DNA from 2 places in the Cryobacterium sp. M23 genome. Region 1 is predicted to be linked to the other one. Evidence: predicted binding sites of a transcription regulator. Region 1 holds the regulator's gene; the other holds the start of a gene.
The links. The regulator LexA, encoded in region 1, represses DNA repair genes until DNA is damaged. The targets are predictions, from matches to a motif close to TCGAACANNTGTTCGA.
Positions count from the first base shown of each region.

Region 2: CXY82_RS08295 (HNH endonuclease signature motif containing protein) is a predicted target of LexA. The motif match lies at 4,378-4,393, and genes of this name have one in related genera.

Region 1 is NZ_PJJV01000062.1:25,322-33,443, reverse strand. Features, by position in the region: gene CXY82_RS05965 (methylenetetrahydrofolate reductase) at 1-782, shown strand, start outside; gene metE (5-methyltetrahydropteroyltriglutamate--homocysteine S-methyltransferase) at 779-3,121, shown strand; gene lexA (transcriptional repressor LexA) at 3,331-4,035, opposite strand; gene CXY82_RS05950 (LysM peptidoglycan-binding domain-containing protein) at 4,319-4,675, shown strand; gene CXY82_RS05945 (histidinol-phosphate transaminase) at 4,725-5,804, shown strand; gene hisB (imidazoleglycerol-phosphate dehydratase HisB) at 5,831-6,454, shown strand; gene hisH (imidazole glycerol phosphate synthase subunit HisH) at 6,451-7,083, shown strand; gene priA (bifunctional 1-(5-phosphoribosyl)-5-((5-phosphoribosylamino)methylideneamino)imidazole-4-carboxamide isomerase/phosphoribosylanthranilate isomerase PriA) at 7,141-7,887, shown strand; gene CXY82_RS05925 (SseB family protein) at 7,871-8,122, shown strand, end outside.
Region 2 is NZ_PJJV01000068.1:74,397-82,518, forward strand. Features, by position in the region: gene CXY82_RS08270 (UbiA family prenyltransferase) at 1-354, opposite strand, end outside; tRNA gene CXY82_RS08275 (tRNA-Arg) at 463-535, opposite strand; gene CXY82_RS08280 (MFS transporter) at 584-1,933, opposite strand; gene CXY82_RS08285 (flavodoxin family protein) at 2,060-2,794, shown strand; gene CXY82_RS17580 (carboxylesterase family protein) at 2,919-3,539, shown strand; partial or broken gene CXY82_RS18565 (hypothetical protein) at 3,632-3,688, shown strand; gene CXY82_RS17930 (hypothetical protein) at 3,807-4,295, shown strand; gene CXY82_RS08295 (HNH endonuclease signature motif containing protein) at 4,564-6,099, shown strand; gene CXY82_RS08300 (hypothetical protein) at 6,477-6,692, opposite strand; gene CXY82_RS08305 (IS256 family transposase) at 7,471-8,122, shown strand, end outside.

The DNA.
Region 1 (8,122 bases):
TGGACCCGCTGGCCCACCTCACCTGCGTGGGCTCGTCCAACGCGGAAGCGAGCCAGCTGATCCGGGAGTTTCTGGACGCCGGGGTGCGGAGCTTCCTGGCCCTGCGTGGCGACCCGCCGGAAGGCATTCGGGAGGGTGAGGCCTTCCTCGGCGACCTGGGCAGCGCCGCGGAACTGGTGCAGCTGATCCACCGGGTGCAGGCCGAGCGGGTGCCGTACCGCGAGGCCGTGATCCCTGGACTCCCTGCCGCCCGCACGATCAAGCGGGAACGGGAGAAGGTACGCATCGCCGTGGCCGCCTTCCCGAACGGCCACCCGCGCTCCCGGTCGGCCACCCAGGACATCGACGCGCTCCTGGCCAAGCAGGCCGCCGGCGCCAACCTGGCGATCACGCAACTCTTCTTTCACGCCGACCACTACCTCAGCTTCATCCTGCGAGCCCGTGCCGCCGGGGTCGAATTCCCGATCCTGCCCGGGATCATGCCGGTCACGAGCCCGGCCCGCCTGCGCCGCATCCTCGAGTTGTCCGGTGAGGAACTGCCGTCCGAGCTGGCGATCGCGCTCGAGGTGGAGCCGACGAAGGAAGGCCAGCGTGAGATCGGCATCCGTCAGGCCACCGAACTGGCCCGGGAACTCATCGCCGGCGGTGCCCCCGGGCTGCACCTCTACGCCTTCAACCAGCACGAGACCGTGCTCGCCGTGCTCGACGGCTGCGGTCTGCTCACCCCCACCCTGCCTGCTTCCGCACAGCCTGCCCCTCACCCCGTCAAGGAGAACCGATGACCCACTCTTCCGCCTTTTCCGCCTTTCCCGCCGGCACCATCCTGGGCTACCCGCGCATCGGGCCGCGCCGCCAACTGAAGAAGGCCGTCGAAGCGTTCTGGACCGGATCGGTCAGCGCCGACGAGCTCGAGGCGACCGCGGCCGCCCTGCGTCAGAGCACCAGGGAGCGCCTCGTGCTGCTGGGACTCGGCCGGGACGACTCGTCCATCCCGGAATCGTTCTCCTACTACGACCAGATGTTGGATGCCCTGTGCACGGTGGGCGCCGTCCCCGCCCGGTTCGCGCATCTGCGGGGCGCGGACGGCCACCTCGACCTGGCCGGCTACTTCACCCTCGCCCGCGGCGAAGGGGAGAATCCGCCGTTGGAGATGACCAAATGGTTCGACACCAACTACCACTACCTGGTGCCGGAAATCGGCCCCGAGACCGAGTTTACCCTCGCCGGCACCCGCCTGGTGCGCGAGTTCGAGGAGGCGAAGGCGGCCGGATTCCTGACCCGGCCCGTCATCGTCGGCCCGGTCACCTTCCTGCTGCTGAGCAAGCCCAGCGACGAGGCCCCGGCCGGATTCAGTCCGCTTGACCGCCTCGACGACCTTGTGCCGGTCTACGCCGCCCTCCTGCAGCGGCTGCGCGCCGCCGGAGCCGAATGGGTGCAGCTCGACGAGCCTGCCCTGGTCAGCGAGAGCATCGACACCCCGAGAACGGATGCCCTCGCCGGCCTCCGCTTCGCCTACAACACCCTCGGCGCCCTCGCCGAGCGTCCCGCCCTGTTCGTCGCCGCGCCGTACGGCAGCCTCGACGACGCCCTACCCGTTCTTGCCATCACCCCGGTGGAAGCCATTGGGCTTGACCTCGTGCGGGGAAGCGTGCCGGCGGAGACCCCCGGACTGGACACGACCACTCTCGTGGCCGGCATCATTGACGGCCACAATATCTGGCGCGGCGACCTGGCCGCCGCCTTCGACACGGCGGCCGGCCTGGTCCGCCTCTCGCCGCGGATCTCGGTTTCCACCTCAACCTCGCTGCTGCACGTTCCCCACGACGTCGACGATGAATCGGCGCTGGACGACGACCTGAAGAGCTGGCTGGCCTTTGCGGATCAGAAGGTCGCGCAGGTTGCCACACTCGCCCGCGGCCTCAGTCTGGGTCGCCGTGCCATCGAGACCGACCTCTCTGCGGCCTCCGCGGCCCTCGACGCGCGGGGGGTGGCTCCCGGAGTCCACGATGGCGCCGTTCGGGTGCGCGCCGACGCGCTCGCTCCGGGCGACTTCACCCGGGGCGCCTACGCAGACCGAGTGGCAGCCCAGGAGATGGCCCTCGGGCTGCCGTTCCTGCCGACGACCACGATCGGATCCTTCCCGCAGACCGGGGACATCCGTCGGGCCAGGGCGCAGCTGGTACGGGGGGTGCTGAGCACCGAGGAATACCGGGACCTGATGCGCGCCGAAATCCGTCGGGTCGTCGCGTTGCAGGAAGACATCGGCCTCGACGTGATCGTGCACGGGGAGCCGGAACGCAACGACATGGTGCAGTACTTCGCCGAGAACCTGGACGGCTTCGCGGTCACCGAGAACGGCTGGGTGCAGTCCTACGGCAGCCGGTGCGTGCGCCCGTCGATCCTCTGGGGTGACGTGTCCCGACCGCGGCCCATCACGGTCGAGTGGTCGGCGTTCACGCAGGGGCTGACGCCCAAGCCCGTCAAGGGGATGCTCACCGGTCCGGTCACGATCCTCGCGTGGTCGTTCGTGCGCGACGACCAGCCGCTGGGCGAGACGGCCAGGCAGGTGGCCCTGGCCCTCCGGGACGAGATCGCCGACCTGGAGACGGCCGGCATCCAGATCGTCCAGGTCGACGAGCCCGCGCTGCGGGAGCTGCTGCCGTTGAAGCAGAAGGACCAGGCGGAATACCTCGACTGGTCGGTGGGGTCCTTCCGCCTGGCGACGGCCGGTGCGGCCGTGGCCACCCAGATCCACACCCACCTCTGCTACTCGGAGTTCGGGGTGGTCATCGACGCGATCCGCAACCTGGACGCCGATGTGACCAGCATCGAGGCGGCACGCTCTCGCATGGAGGTGGTGGGCGATATCCGGTCCCAGGGCTTCGACCACGGTATCGGCCCGGGAGTGTGGGACATCCACTCGCCGCGTGTGCCGAGCGTATCCGAACTCACCGACCTGCTCGAGCGCGCCGCGGCAGCCATCCCGGCCACCCGGCTCTGGGTGAACCCCGACTGCGGCCTCAAAACCCGCGGCTACGCCGAAACCGTCCAGTCCCTGCACAACATGCTCGCCGCCACCCGCATCCTCCGCGCCCGCCTGACCTCCTCCGTCTCCGCCTGACCCCGCCTCCACCCACACAAAAGCCGGGCACGACACCAAAAACAGTGTTCGTGCCCGGCCCACACGACCCGGATCACAAGACCCGACCGAAATAACCATGGTGACTCAACGCACGCGCGTCTCCACGACGCTGGTCGAAACCGTCGAGACCAAGAGTCGGACTGAAGTGCTGAAGTGCTGAAGTGCTGATGTGCTGTAGTGCTGATGCCCTAAACCGACCGCAGCACTGCCACAACCTTCCCCAGAATCTCGGCGTGATCGCCGACGATGGGTTCGAAGTTGGTGTTGCGGGGCAGTAGCCAGGTGTGCCCGTCGCGCTGGCGGAAGACCTTGACGGTTGCCTCGTTGTCGAGCATGGCTGCAACGATTTCACCGTTTTCGGCGGTCTTCTGCTGCCGCACGACGACCCAGTCGCCGTCCATTATCGCGGCGTCGATCATCGATTCGCCCGACACCTTGAGCATGAACAGGTCGCCCTTGCCCACCAGCTGGCGGGGTAGCGGGAAGATCTCGTCGATCTGCTGTTCGGCGGTGATCGGGATGCCGGCGGCGATTCGACCGACAAGCGGAACCATGGCGGCGTCGCCGACCTGCACTCCGGTGTGGAAACTCTCCGAGGCTCCGGCCGTCGTGTCTTCGGGCGACTGCGGAATCTCGATGAGCACCTCCAGTGCTCGGGGACGGTTCGGGTCTCGGCGGAGGTAACCGCTCAGTTCCAGCTGGTTGAGCTGGTGGGTGACGCTCGACAGTGACGACAGGCCGACGGCGTCGCCGATCTCGCGCATGCTCGGCGGATAGCCGCGTTGGCTGACCGAGCGCTGGATGACGTCGAGGATGGCGAGCTGCTTCTCGCTGAGGCTCTTGCGCCGTCTGGTGCCGCCCTTGTCGCGGGGACCGCTGGTGTTCTGTGCCACGTTCGTCGCTCCTCGTTTTGATTGATGCGCTGGCGGCAAACAGCGAATGCCGCCGATTCACGCGAATGTCGGGGGTGCCTGATTGAGTGTCAATCAACAATCGAAACTGTATCCGCGTTGAGCCCATTAAACAAACATGTATTCGAGTGGGTCGGAGTAAATATTTCAGAAACTACCGAATAAAGCTTGATTGTTCGAATAATCGAATATACATTCGGAACATAAGTTCGCATCCGGCTCTCCCGGCCGAGAGTCGGATGCGTCTTCTCACAGGAGGTATGACATGAGCACTGCACTTGAACGAGGCGCCCCCATCGCGACCGGACGCACCCGGCTCCGACTCACCCGGCGCGGTCGCGTCGTTTTCACGTCCCTGGCTGCCTTTCCGCTCGTAGCCGTGGCCCTGGTCGTCACCCTCAACGGAGGCATCGCCGCCGCCGAGAACTCGACCGTCGCTCGCGTGGCCACGGCCTTCGACCACGTCACTATCAAGTCGGGGCAGTCGCTCTGGCAACTTGCCGAGACAATCGCGCCCACGTCCGATCCGCGCGAGGTGATCGCCGAGATTGTGAGCCTCAACCAGCTGCCGTCCGACAGCGTGCAGCCCGGTCAGCGGCTGGCGCTTCCGAACGACCTGTGAACTACCCGCGGCGAGCCCCCGCCGGTTTCACCCCGGTAACATGGGGGGAGTGACCAGTCTCAACGATCTTCCCCTTCGCGATAATCTGCGCGGACTCACTCCCTATGGGGCGCCGCAGTTGCACGTGCCGGTGGCTCTCAACGTGAACGAGAACACCCACGGCATCCCGGCTGAGGTGGCGCAGGACATCGTGGCGGCGTTGGCTCTGGCGGTCACGACCGTGAACCGATACCCCGATCGGGAGTTCACCGAGCTGCGGGATTCCCTCGCCCGTTATCTTGGTCACGGCCTCACCCGAAAGAACATTTGGGCCGCCAACGGTTCCAACGAGGTTCTTCAGCAGGTGCTGCAGGCTTTCGGCGGCCCGGGTCGGTCCGTGCTCGGCTTCGCGCCGACCTACTCCATGTACCCTCTGCTCGCCTCCGGCACCGGCACCCGCTGGATCGCGGGTGGTCGTGACGCAAAGTTCGAACTCTCCCCGGCCACGGCGCTCGAGTGGGTCGACCGGGTTGCCCCTGACGTCGTCTTCCTCTGCTCGCCGAACAACCCCACCGGCACGCCCCTGTCCCTGGAAACGATCGAGGCCGTCTACGATGCGAGCGACGGCATCGTCGTCGTCGACGAGGCGTACGCCGAGTTCGGGACGGATGACGCGCCAACCGCCCTGAGCCTGCTTCCCGGCCGGGAGCGCCTGCTGGTGTCCCGCACCATGAGCAAGGCGTTCGCCTTCGCCGGTGTGCGCGTCGGCTATCTGGCCGCCGATCCCGCTGTGACGGATGCCCTCCGCCTGGTTCGTCTGCCCTACCACCTGTCCGCGCTCACGCAGGCTGCCGCGGTCGCCGCGCTCGTCCACACGCCCGCGATGCTTGCCATGGTCGACGACATCCGCGGGCAGCGGGACCGCATCGTGAGCGAACTGGCCCGGCTTGGCTACACTCCGCTGCGCAGTGCGAGCAACTTCGTGCTGTTCGGCGGCGTTGAGGACCCTCGGGCCACCTTCGAGGCGCTGCTGGCGGAAGGCATCCTTGTGCGCGACGTCGGCATCCCGGGCCACCTGCGGGTCAGCGCCGGCACCGAGGCCGAGACCACGGCGTTCCTCGACGCCCTCGAGGCGCTTGGGCGGTCGTGAACGGCTCGGGCCAATAAACTAGCCGTATGAGCTTCTCTTTCGCGACCACCTCGCCCCGTTTCGCCCACCTGCAGCGCGAGACCAGCGAGTCGAGCATCGACCTGTCGCTCAATCTCGACGGCACCGGTGAGTCGGACATCCAGACGTCGGTCCCGTTCTTCGATCACCTGCTCACGGCCTTCGCGAAACACTCGTTGACCGACCTCACCGTGCGCGCCCGCGGCGATATCGAGATCGATGTGCACCACACGGTCGAGGACGTCGGCATCCTGCTCGGCCAGGCGATCAAGCAGGCTCTCGGGGACAAATCCGGCATCTCCCGCTACGGTGACGCCGTCGTGCCGCTCGACGAGGCCCTCGTACAGGCCGTCGTCGACATTTCCGGGCGCCCCTACCTCGTGCACCAGGGCGAGCCGGCCGGTTTCGAGTTCCACCTGATCGGCGGCCACTTCACCGGCTCCATGGTGCGCCACGTGTTTGAGGCTATCGCCTTCAACGGCGGCCTCACGGTGCACGTCACCGTGCAGGGCGGCCGCGACCCGCACCACATCGCCGAAGCCGAATTCAAGGCGTTCGCCCGCGCGTTCCGCCAGGCGAAGGCGCTCGACCCGCTGGTGTCCGGCGTCCCCTCGACCAAGGGTGCGCTGTGACCAGCGTCGTTGTCCTCGACTACGGCACCGGAAACGTGCACTCCGCCGTCAAGGCACTCGAACTCGCCGGGGCCGAGGTGACGCTGACCAGCGACCGCCGTCAGGCGCTTGAGGCCGACGGGCTCGTCGTGCCCGGCGTGGGCGCGTTCAGCGCCGTCATGCAGGCCCTGAAGGCGGTGCACGGCGACGAGATCATCGACCGCCGGATCGCGGGCGGACGCCCGGTGCTGGGCATCTGCGTGGGCATGCAGATCATGTTCGAGCACGGCGTCGAACGCGGCGTGGACACGGAGGGGCTGGGCGAATGGCCCGGCACCGTGACGCAGCTGACGGCGCCGGTGCTGCCGCACATGGGCTGGGACACGGTCACGCCGGGGGAGGGCTCGACGCTGTTCCATGGCCTCGAGCAGGAGCGCTTCTACTTCGTGCACTCCTACGCCGCCCAGGAATGGTCCCTCGACGTCATGCCGCCGTTCCCGAAACCGATTCTCACCTGGTCCGAGCACGGACAACCTTTCCTGGCCGCCATCGAGAACGGACCGCTTACCGCCACCCAGTTCCACCCGGAGAAATCCGGTGAGGCAGGCATCCGTCTGCTCCATAACTGGCTCGGCACAGTCAAGAACTGACTTTGACTTTTCCCTGACTGACCTGGTCGCCGCGACCATTCCCAACCGAGGACACCCATGACTGTGAATACCCCTTCCCTCCGTCTTGTTCTGCTGCCCGCCGTGGATGTGGCCGACGGCAAGGCCGTTCGCTTGACCCAGGGCGAAGCCGGCACCGAGACCAACTATGGCGACCCCGTCGACGCGGCACTTGACTGGGCCCGCCAGGGCGCCGAGTGGATCCACCTCGTCGACCTCGACGCGGCCTTCGGTCGCGGCAACAACACGGATGTCATCCGCACTGTGATCCGCGAGGTCACGGGCGTGAAGATCGAGCTCTCCGGCGGGATCCGCGACGACGCGTCGCTGGACGCGGCCCTGAACGCGGGCGTCAGCCGGATCAACCTGGGCACCGCGGCACTGGAGAACCCGGAGTGGGCGGCGCAGGTCATCGCCCGGCACGGTGACGCCGTCGCCGTCGGGCTCGACGTGCGCGGAACCACCCTCGCCGCCCGCGGCTGGACCAGGGAGGGAGGGGACCTCTGGGAGGTGCTCGCCCGTCTCGAGGAGGCTGGCTGCAAGCGCTACGTCGTCACCGATGTGACCAAGGACGGCACGTTGCAAGGCCCCAACATCGACCTGCTCCGCCAGATGATGGAGCGCACTGACCGACCGGTCGTCGCCTCCGGCGGCATCTCCAGCCTCGACGACCTCCGCGCATTGCGCGAACTTGTACCGCTCGGACTCGAGGGCGCGATCGTCGGAAAAGCCCTCTACGCGGGGGCGTTCACCCTGGGCGAGGCGCTGGATGTCGCGGGCGCGTAACCTCGGCTCCACCGGCCTTCCCGGCGGACCCGGAGGGGGCGACTCCGCCGGGCAACCGTGGGAGGGACGACAGTTTGAGCCCAACATGCACAGCGACGACGACGGGCTCGCGCCCGAGCCGCTGCTGGCGGCCGTGCGCCGCTTCCAGGCTCGGGAGGCCGGCGAAGAGACGGTGGTCGACGCCATCCGTGGCTCACGGCTGCTCGTTCCCCTGGTGACCGAACTCGGCCAATCG
Region 2 (8,122 bases), on a different contig from region 1:
GATCACCATGTACGCGGCGATCCAGGCGAGCGCCGCCGCCGGCAACGTAGCGAGGAAATACGCCACGAAAGGCGCGTTGGTCAGCACGACTCCGAGCACGATGGCGCGGGTTTCCGAGCCGAGGATGCGGGCCCCCTCGAGGCCACCCTTGCGGGCGTTCCGGGCATCCGTTTCCTGGTCGAAAATGTCGTTCACACCGTAGATCAGCAGGTTGAACGGCAGCGTCACCCAGAGGAGCAGCGGAACAATCTCCCACCGCCACAAATCCCCGACCAGCCACATGGCGATGACGGTGGTTCCGATGGTGTTGACCCAGAGCACCGGTCGGGAGATCTGAACCAGGCGGGTGAGCACTTTCTCACTCTATCGCTGCGAGAGACCGCGTTTTTTCGGGTGCCGACGCCCATGCATTTCGGACAAACAGGAAACCCCCGCAATCTGCTGATTGCGGGGGTCCAGATGTGCGCCCGAAGGGATTCGAACCCCCAACCTTCTGATCCGTAGTCAGATGCTCTATCCGTTGAGCTACGAGCGCAGGCTGCCCAGAGCTAAGTACTCTCTGACAACTTGAAAACTATAGCAGTTATTCGGGATGCTCCGGCGCGGTAACCGGACCCGAGGTGCGGATTCCGAGCCAGGAGGCGAGCCCGCCGGCGAACATCAAGCCCGCGACGACGACCATCACGCGCTGGAATCCCGGAACGTCGAGCGTAGTTCCGATGATCGTGCCGGCCAGAGCTACCGCGACTAGACCGGCCACCCGGGCGACGGCGTTGTTGATGGCCGAGCCGATGCCGGCCTGCTCGGGCCGGATGGAACCGAGGACCGCGGAAGTGAGCGGCGCCACGGTGATGGCCAGGCCGAGGCCGATCACGACGACGGCCGGCACGACCTGCGACCAGAGCGCGATCGGCGGCACCGCCCCGAGTAGCAGCAGGAATCCGGCTCCTGCCACCATCGGGCCCACGGTCATAAACGCGCGCGGTCCGTAGCGGCCGGCCAGGGTGCCGAACAGGGTCGCGAAGAGCAGGAGCATGGCGGTCGCCGGGATGCCGGCGAAACCGGTTACGGTCGCCGAGAAGCCGCCGACCTGCTGCAGATAGAGCGTGAACACGAAGAAACCGAGGCCGAGGGCGGCGTAGAAACCGACCGTGGCGATGTTACCGACGCCGAAATTGCGGATCTTGAACAGGCTCAGGGGCATCATCGGATGCGGCGCGCGCGCCTCCCACCAGAGGAACCCCGCGAAGGCCAGCAGCCCGACGACAAGCGGCACGAACACGACCGGGCTGGCCCAGCCCAGCCGCCCCTGCTCGATCAGGGCGAAGACCGGACCGCCCAGCCCGAGCGCGGCCAGGCCGGCGCCCCACGCGTCGATGGGGGCCGCCGGACGGGTGCGCACCGGCTCGTCCAGGCCGGCCAGCAGCACCAGGGTAACCATGATGGGGATCACGTTGAGCCCGAAGATCAGGCGCCAGCTGAGCGTGTCCACCAGGATGCCGCCGAGCACCGGACCCATGATGCCCGCGATGCCCGTCCAGCCGGTCCAGGCCCCGATCGCTCGAGCCTGCGCCACCCCCGAGAACGTCGAGGTGATGAGCGCCAGGGAGCTCGGCACGAGCAGAGCCGCCGCCACGCCCTGCAGCACCCGGGCCAGCACGAGCGCACTCCCCCAGGGTGCGACCGCGCACGCCAGCGAGGTGATCCCGAACCATACCAGCCCGATCCGGAGCACCCGCACCCGGCCGAACGTGTCCGAGAGTGACCCGGCCACGAGGATCAGGGCGCCCAATGAGAGCAGGTAGCCGTCGACCGCCCACTGTTGCAGCACCAGACCGCCGCCGAGTTCCCGAGAAATCGCCGGCAGCGCGACCGTGATGATGGAGCCGTCCAGGAACGCCACGAACGACGCCAGAATGGCCACGATCAACACCCGATGCTCTCTGGAAATCACTCTCCCAGTTAACCCGATTCGCGGCCCGATCGAAGGCCCGATCCGGAGGGCGCGGGCCCCGGTGTGGCCCTAGACGAGGTCTGGGGCAGGTGCAAAACTGACGCCATGACCGCGACCCGCAACACCCAGGCATCCTTCGAATACGCTGGCCTTCGGGCCCTGTTCATCAATTGCACCCTCAAACGAAGCCCCGAAATCAGCCACACACAGGGCCTGATGAACCTCAGCATCAACCTGATGCACGAGCAGGGCGTCCACGTCGAGAACATCCGGGCCATCGACCACGACATTGCCTCGGGCGTCTACCCAGACATGACCGAACACGGCTGGGCGACGGATGCCTGGCCCGCCCTGTTCGACAAGGTGCGCGCCTCCGACATCGTCGTGATCGGCGGGCCGATCTGGCTCGGCGACAACGGCTCGGTCACCAAGCGCGTGATCGAACGGCTCTATGCCATGTCGGGGGAGCTGAACGACAAGGGTCAGTACGTCTACTACGGCAAGGTGGGCGGGGCCGTCATCACCGGCAACGAGGACGGCGTGAAGCACTGCGCGTCGAACGTGCTCTATAGCTTGCAGCACATCGGCTTCACGATTCCACCGACGGCCGACGTCGGCTGGATCGGCGCGATCGGTCCGGGCCCGAGCTACCTGGACCCGGGTTCCGGGGGGCCGGACAGCGACTTCACGAACCGCAACGTGACCTTTATGACCTGGAACCTGATGCACCTGGCCGCAATGCTGAAGGCAAACGGCGGCATCCCCGCGTACGGGAACCTCCGCGCGGATTGGGACGAGGGCGAGCGATTCGGATTCCAGCCGAACCCGGAGTACCGATAGCGGCGTCGACGCGCCCGAAGTGAGGACGCCATGACCGCGACCCTGCGCGAGGTGGCGCCGGCCTCCCCGCGGAGCCGCTTGGACGTGCGGGTCACCGGCGGGATCGTGCGCGGCGTGGACGACAATGGCATTCGGCCTGGCGAGACATCCCCTACGCCGCGCCACCCGTGGGCGAGCTGCGGTTCCGGGCCCCACAGCCGGTGAGAAGTGCCTGAGTGTCAACGTGCTTCGGCCGGCGTCGGCGTCGCGTAGACGGCTGGGCCGCCCGGTGATGGTCTTCATCCACGGCGATGGCTACAGCGTGGGATCCTCGCAGGATTTCACCGGCCGAGGGGAAAGTTTCGTGCGCACCGGGCGGGTGGTCTGCGTCAGTTTCAACTACCGGCTGGGTGCCCTCGGCTACCTCGACTTCTCCCGGTATTCGACATCGGAACGGCCCCTGGAGAGCAATCCCGGGCTGCGCGACCAGGTGGCCGCCCTCTGGTGGGTGCACGACAACATCCGTGCCTTCGGGGGGAACCCCCACAACGTGACCGTGTTCGGGGAATCGGCCGGCGCCAACGCGGTGCTCCATCTGATGGCGACGCCCTCCGCCGCGGGGCTGTTCGCCCGCGCCATCGCGCAGAGTCCCCCGACCAGAGCGTCGTTCTCGCACTCACTGACCGAGGGCTGGGCCGCCGAGTTCGTGGTGGAGTTGCGCTCCCAGCGGCCGCACGCCTACGCCTGTCGCCGAACGAGCTGCTGACCACCGCCGCGGTAGCCGACCTGACCCAGGCGGCCGTGGCGCTGCAGGCGCGCACGCCGGATGCCAACCCGGGCACCTTCTGCCTGATCCCGGTGATCGACGGGGATTTCCTGCCCGAGCGGCCGCTCGACGCCTTCCGTCACGGGACCGCGCACCGGGTGCCGCTGATCATCGGCACCAACGAGCGGGAGGGGTCGCTGTTCCGGGGCCGGGTGGACACCCTGCCGAAGTCGCCGACGCGTATCGCGGCCGTTCGACCACGCCCCGGTGAGCTCGCACGACGCGATGCGCTCCGTCTACGCGAGCCTGCCGGCGAAACGGTCGTCGTCGGACTTCGGCGGGGATTTCGTGTTCTGGTATCCGAGCCTGCAGATCGGCGACTTCCACTCCCGGGTCGCGCCGGTCTACACGTACCGGTTCGACCTGGCCCCGCGGCTTATGCACATGCTGGGCATCGGCGCCACACACGGAATCGAGCTGTTCGCCCTGTTCGACCACGTCGACGGCCCCACGGCCCGGGCCATGACCCTGCTCGGCGGGCGGGAACTCTTCATCATTGCGGGCGAACGGATGCGCCTGCACTGGCTTCTTCGCCTGCACAAGGCGGCCCGACGACACCTGGCCGACCTACTCGGAAACCGACCGGCTGACTCTGATCATCGACGAGGTCGATCGCATCGAATCGGATCCGCGAGGAGAGCGGCGGGCGGTCTGGCAGGAGTTCCTGCCGCACTTCTAGCGGGTAGCGGCGGTTGAGCCCGTCGGCGTGAGCTCCCCGTTACTCCTGCGCCGGCCACCGGCCGAACGAATTCGACGGAGATTTTGCTCAGAACTGGCCCAGAACATCCGTTTGGGCTCGAAATCGGTAAAATCTCCGTCGAATTCGTTAGGGGCCCGGGTGCCTGAGATCACAGCAACGGATGCCGGTGCGTAGCCAACACCACGGCACCGGGCCGACCGAATTACTTTCTATACTCGTGCAGAACCTCTTGACTGCACATTCGTATACGTTTACTATTAAGGTATGGCTGGGGCCCCCACTCCGCACCACCCCACCGCCTCACCGCAGGCGGTGTCTTCCCTCGCGCAGTCACCCCTCGCGCAGTCACCCCGTGCACAATCATCCCTCGTGCAGCAGTTGCAGCAGGCGCGTGACCTGGCCGCGGCCGTGCTGGATTCGGTGTCCTTTTCCCTCCTGGGCGAGGCGGACGCGATGATGGTGCTGGGCACGGTTGAAGACCTCGGCCGTCGGATCGATGCGGCCAGGGTTGCCTCTGCCGCCGACATTTCGGTGCGGTGCCGCCGTATCCTGGGCAATGAGTCCCTGGCGTATAAGAACGGGGCCAGCAGCGGCATCGACCTGATCACTCGTCTGACCCGCGTCTCTTCCCGTGAGGCGAACCGGCGGGTGCGCCTGGGCGAGAACGTGACCCCGCGCCGGGCGGGCACCAGCATGCTGCCGCCCTACTACCCGGCCGTGGCCGATTCCCTCACCGCCGGGGACCTCGGCGTGGATGCGGCCGAGAACATCGTCACCGCCCTCGACCAGGTCGCGGCCCGGGTCGCGCCCGACGACCTCGGCACCGCCGAACGTGCCCTGGTGGCCAGCGCGACCGGCGCCGTCACCGACGAAACCCAGGGCCTTCCGGGTGAGGGGTTCGCGTTTCCTGCGGACCTGGTGCGGGGTATGGCGGGGCAGTGGCAGGCTCGCCTCGATCCCGACGGCACCGCCCCCAACGAGCCCGTCGCCGAAGCCCGCAGCACTGTGGGCTTCGGGCTCTTCCGTGACGGCCTCTACCCGCTCCGCGGCGGCGTCACGCCGGAGCTCCGCGGCATCATGAACGCCACCTTCGACACGTACCTCTCCGCCCACGCCACCCCGGCATTCCCCACGGCCGAGGAACAGGCGCGCATGGCGGCCGGGCAGCTGATCCCGGGCGCCGAGGCCGCGGCCCTCAGCGACGACCGTAACGGCGGTCAGAAACGCGCCGACATCCTCCGTGGTGTGTTCGAAGCCGCCATCCGCGCCCCGGGAACCCCGACCATGGGCGGCGCCGCCCCCACCGTCATGATCCACGTCAACCAGGCCGACCTGGCCGCCGACCGTGGGGTGGGCTGGATCGACGGCGTCGAAGCGCCGATCTCGCTGACAAGTGTGAAGCAGGCGCTCTGCGCCGGCGGATTTCAGGAGATCGTGTTCGGCCTGAGGAACGAGGTCCTCAGCCTCAGCACCGAGAATCGTTTCTTCAACCGGGCCCAACGCCGCGCCATCGCCGCCCGCGACGGCGGCTGCACCATCCCCGGCTGCACCGTGCCCGCAGCCTGGTGCGAAGTACACCACGTCATCCCCTGGCACCGCGGCGGAAAAACCGAGATCACCAACGGGGTACTGCTCTGCTGGTACCACCACCACAGCATCGACACCTCCGGCTGGAACATCCGCATGATCCGGGGCAAACCCCAAGTCAGGGCACCCTACTGCTACGACCCCACCCGCACCTGGCGGCCTGGGGGAGGGAACCGGTTGGGGGCTCGACAGGCTCAACCAACGTTGGCGTGATTTTTCGGGATCGGGTCACCAAATGGCTCAGACACGGACGTTGGTTAGAGCCTCCGGAATCAAGTCACCGGTGCGTTCCGGGACAGAAAAACCCTTGCACCCAGTGAGAAAAACCGGGATGCGGAGGAACGAGAAGCGTGGGTAGTTCACGTAATTCTCGCAGGTCACTCATAGAGCTAAAGGGAGCTGCAACGAATAGTTCCGATTCCATCACATCGCCGAATTAATTCCACCTCAGTGCCCGATCGGTCGCCGTCCTAGCGATGCCGGCCTGCGCCGAGGAGTCTGACATACCGACAGCTGACCAGACCCCAACAACTCGAGGAGCTTGGCGCAGCGAATAACTTGGCTTCTGTTGACGCCAGCCGAAAATGAGGTCATTTCATCGAAACACACTTTATCTCGGAGGCGAGAAGAGCGAAGTACCTCGAGGACAACTCCTCGACGACCTGCCCCTCAAGCTTTCCGACTTCCTCGCGTTCTTTGGGGGTCGGAGGAATCAAATCCGGAAGAAGCTTCTCGACGACGTTCGCGGAGTTGTCGTCGCTGTGAGCGACGACAAAGCCGACTCCGCGATCAAGGAACCAGAGCACGACGCCGTATGGACTGGTTAGCGGCGGCAGAACGACACTAGTGAAGAAGTTTTAGACGAGCGCCCGCCGGATTCCCACGCCAGATCATGCGGCAGGATGGCCTGGTGCTGTGCGCCACTCGCGGTTTACGCACCGACGAACGGAATGTCGGCGGTATTCTCAAATTCACAAGCAACGGGGAAACAAATGCACATCAGACGACTTCTCGGCGGAATCGGGGTGCTGGCCATTGGGTTGGTTGTCCTAACTGCATGTTCCACCGGCATCGAGAATGACAAGCGACAGGCAATCCCGTTCACGCCTGCTGCAACACAGGCTGCCGCCCCCGCGGTCACGACCGCGGAAGTCGTTAACATCGTCATTGCGAGAGCCGGCATTCTGGACGCGTCAGCCCAGGAATCAGTGGATTGCAAGGCATACGCAGCCGCAGATTCCTCAGGGGTTGCCGGTGATGATCCTGTCTTACGGGCACAGGTAGACCCGTGTTGGGTTCAAATCGATGCATTCCTCACTGCGGCCGCTCTGTTGAGCGCCGACCTGCGACCAATTGTGGACAACTCCTCAGCGCCCGCTGCGATTGCAGACATCGCTGAGGAGACGGCGAACCTTTTCATGGGAGTGCAACAAATAGTTCTCAGCCCGGAGTGTAGAAACGGCAGGGTTACGTCCCTGCGAGTGGTGTGGTTTCCGGCTTCTGAGTGTTGTTTCGTCAACGTGAAGAGCCACCGTGGGATGGTCAGTGAGCACCGATCAAAGAACTCACAAAGGACACCACACGATGGCTCTAGACCAGTCTGCCCTGCTTGACCTGCTGGGAGAACTCAAACTCACCAATGTCACCGACCGCATCCGCGTCGCGACCGAAACTCTCTATCAAGAACTGATCGATGCGAAGGCGACCGCGTTCATCGGTGCCGCCCCGTTCGAACGCAACGGAGACCGCACCACCCACCGCAACGGGACTCGATCCCGCACGTTGTCGACCACGGCCGGGGATCTTGATTTGAAGATCCCGAAGCTGCGCGTCGGGTCGTTCTTCCCCGCGCTGCTGGAGCGCCGCCGCCGGGTGGACCAGGCCCTGTTCGCGGTCGTGATGGAGGCCTACGTCCACGGCGTCTCGACCCGAAAGGTCGACGACCTGGTCAAGGCCCTCGGCGCTGATACCGGGATCTCCAAGTCGGAAGTGTCCCGGATCTGCGCCGGCCTCGATGCGGAAGTGGCGGAGTTTCGGGATCGGACCCTCGCCGCACAAGACTTCCCCTACGTGTTCCTCGACGCCACCTACTGCAAAGCGCGCGTCGGGCACCGGATCGTCTCCCAAGCAGTCGTCGTCGCGGTCGGCGTGGCCGCCGACGGGCGCCGGGAAGTTCTTGGGTTCGACGTTGGTGACAGTGAAAACGAAGGCTTCTGGACCAGCTTCCTGCGGTCGT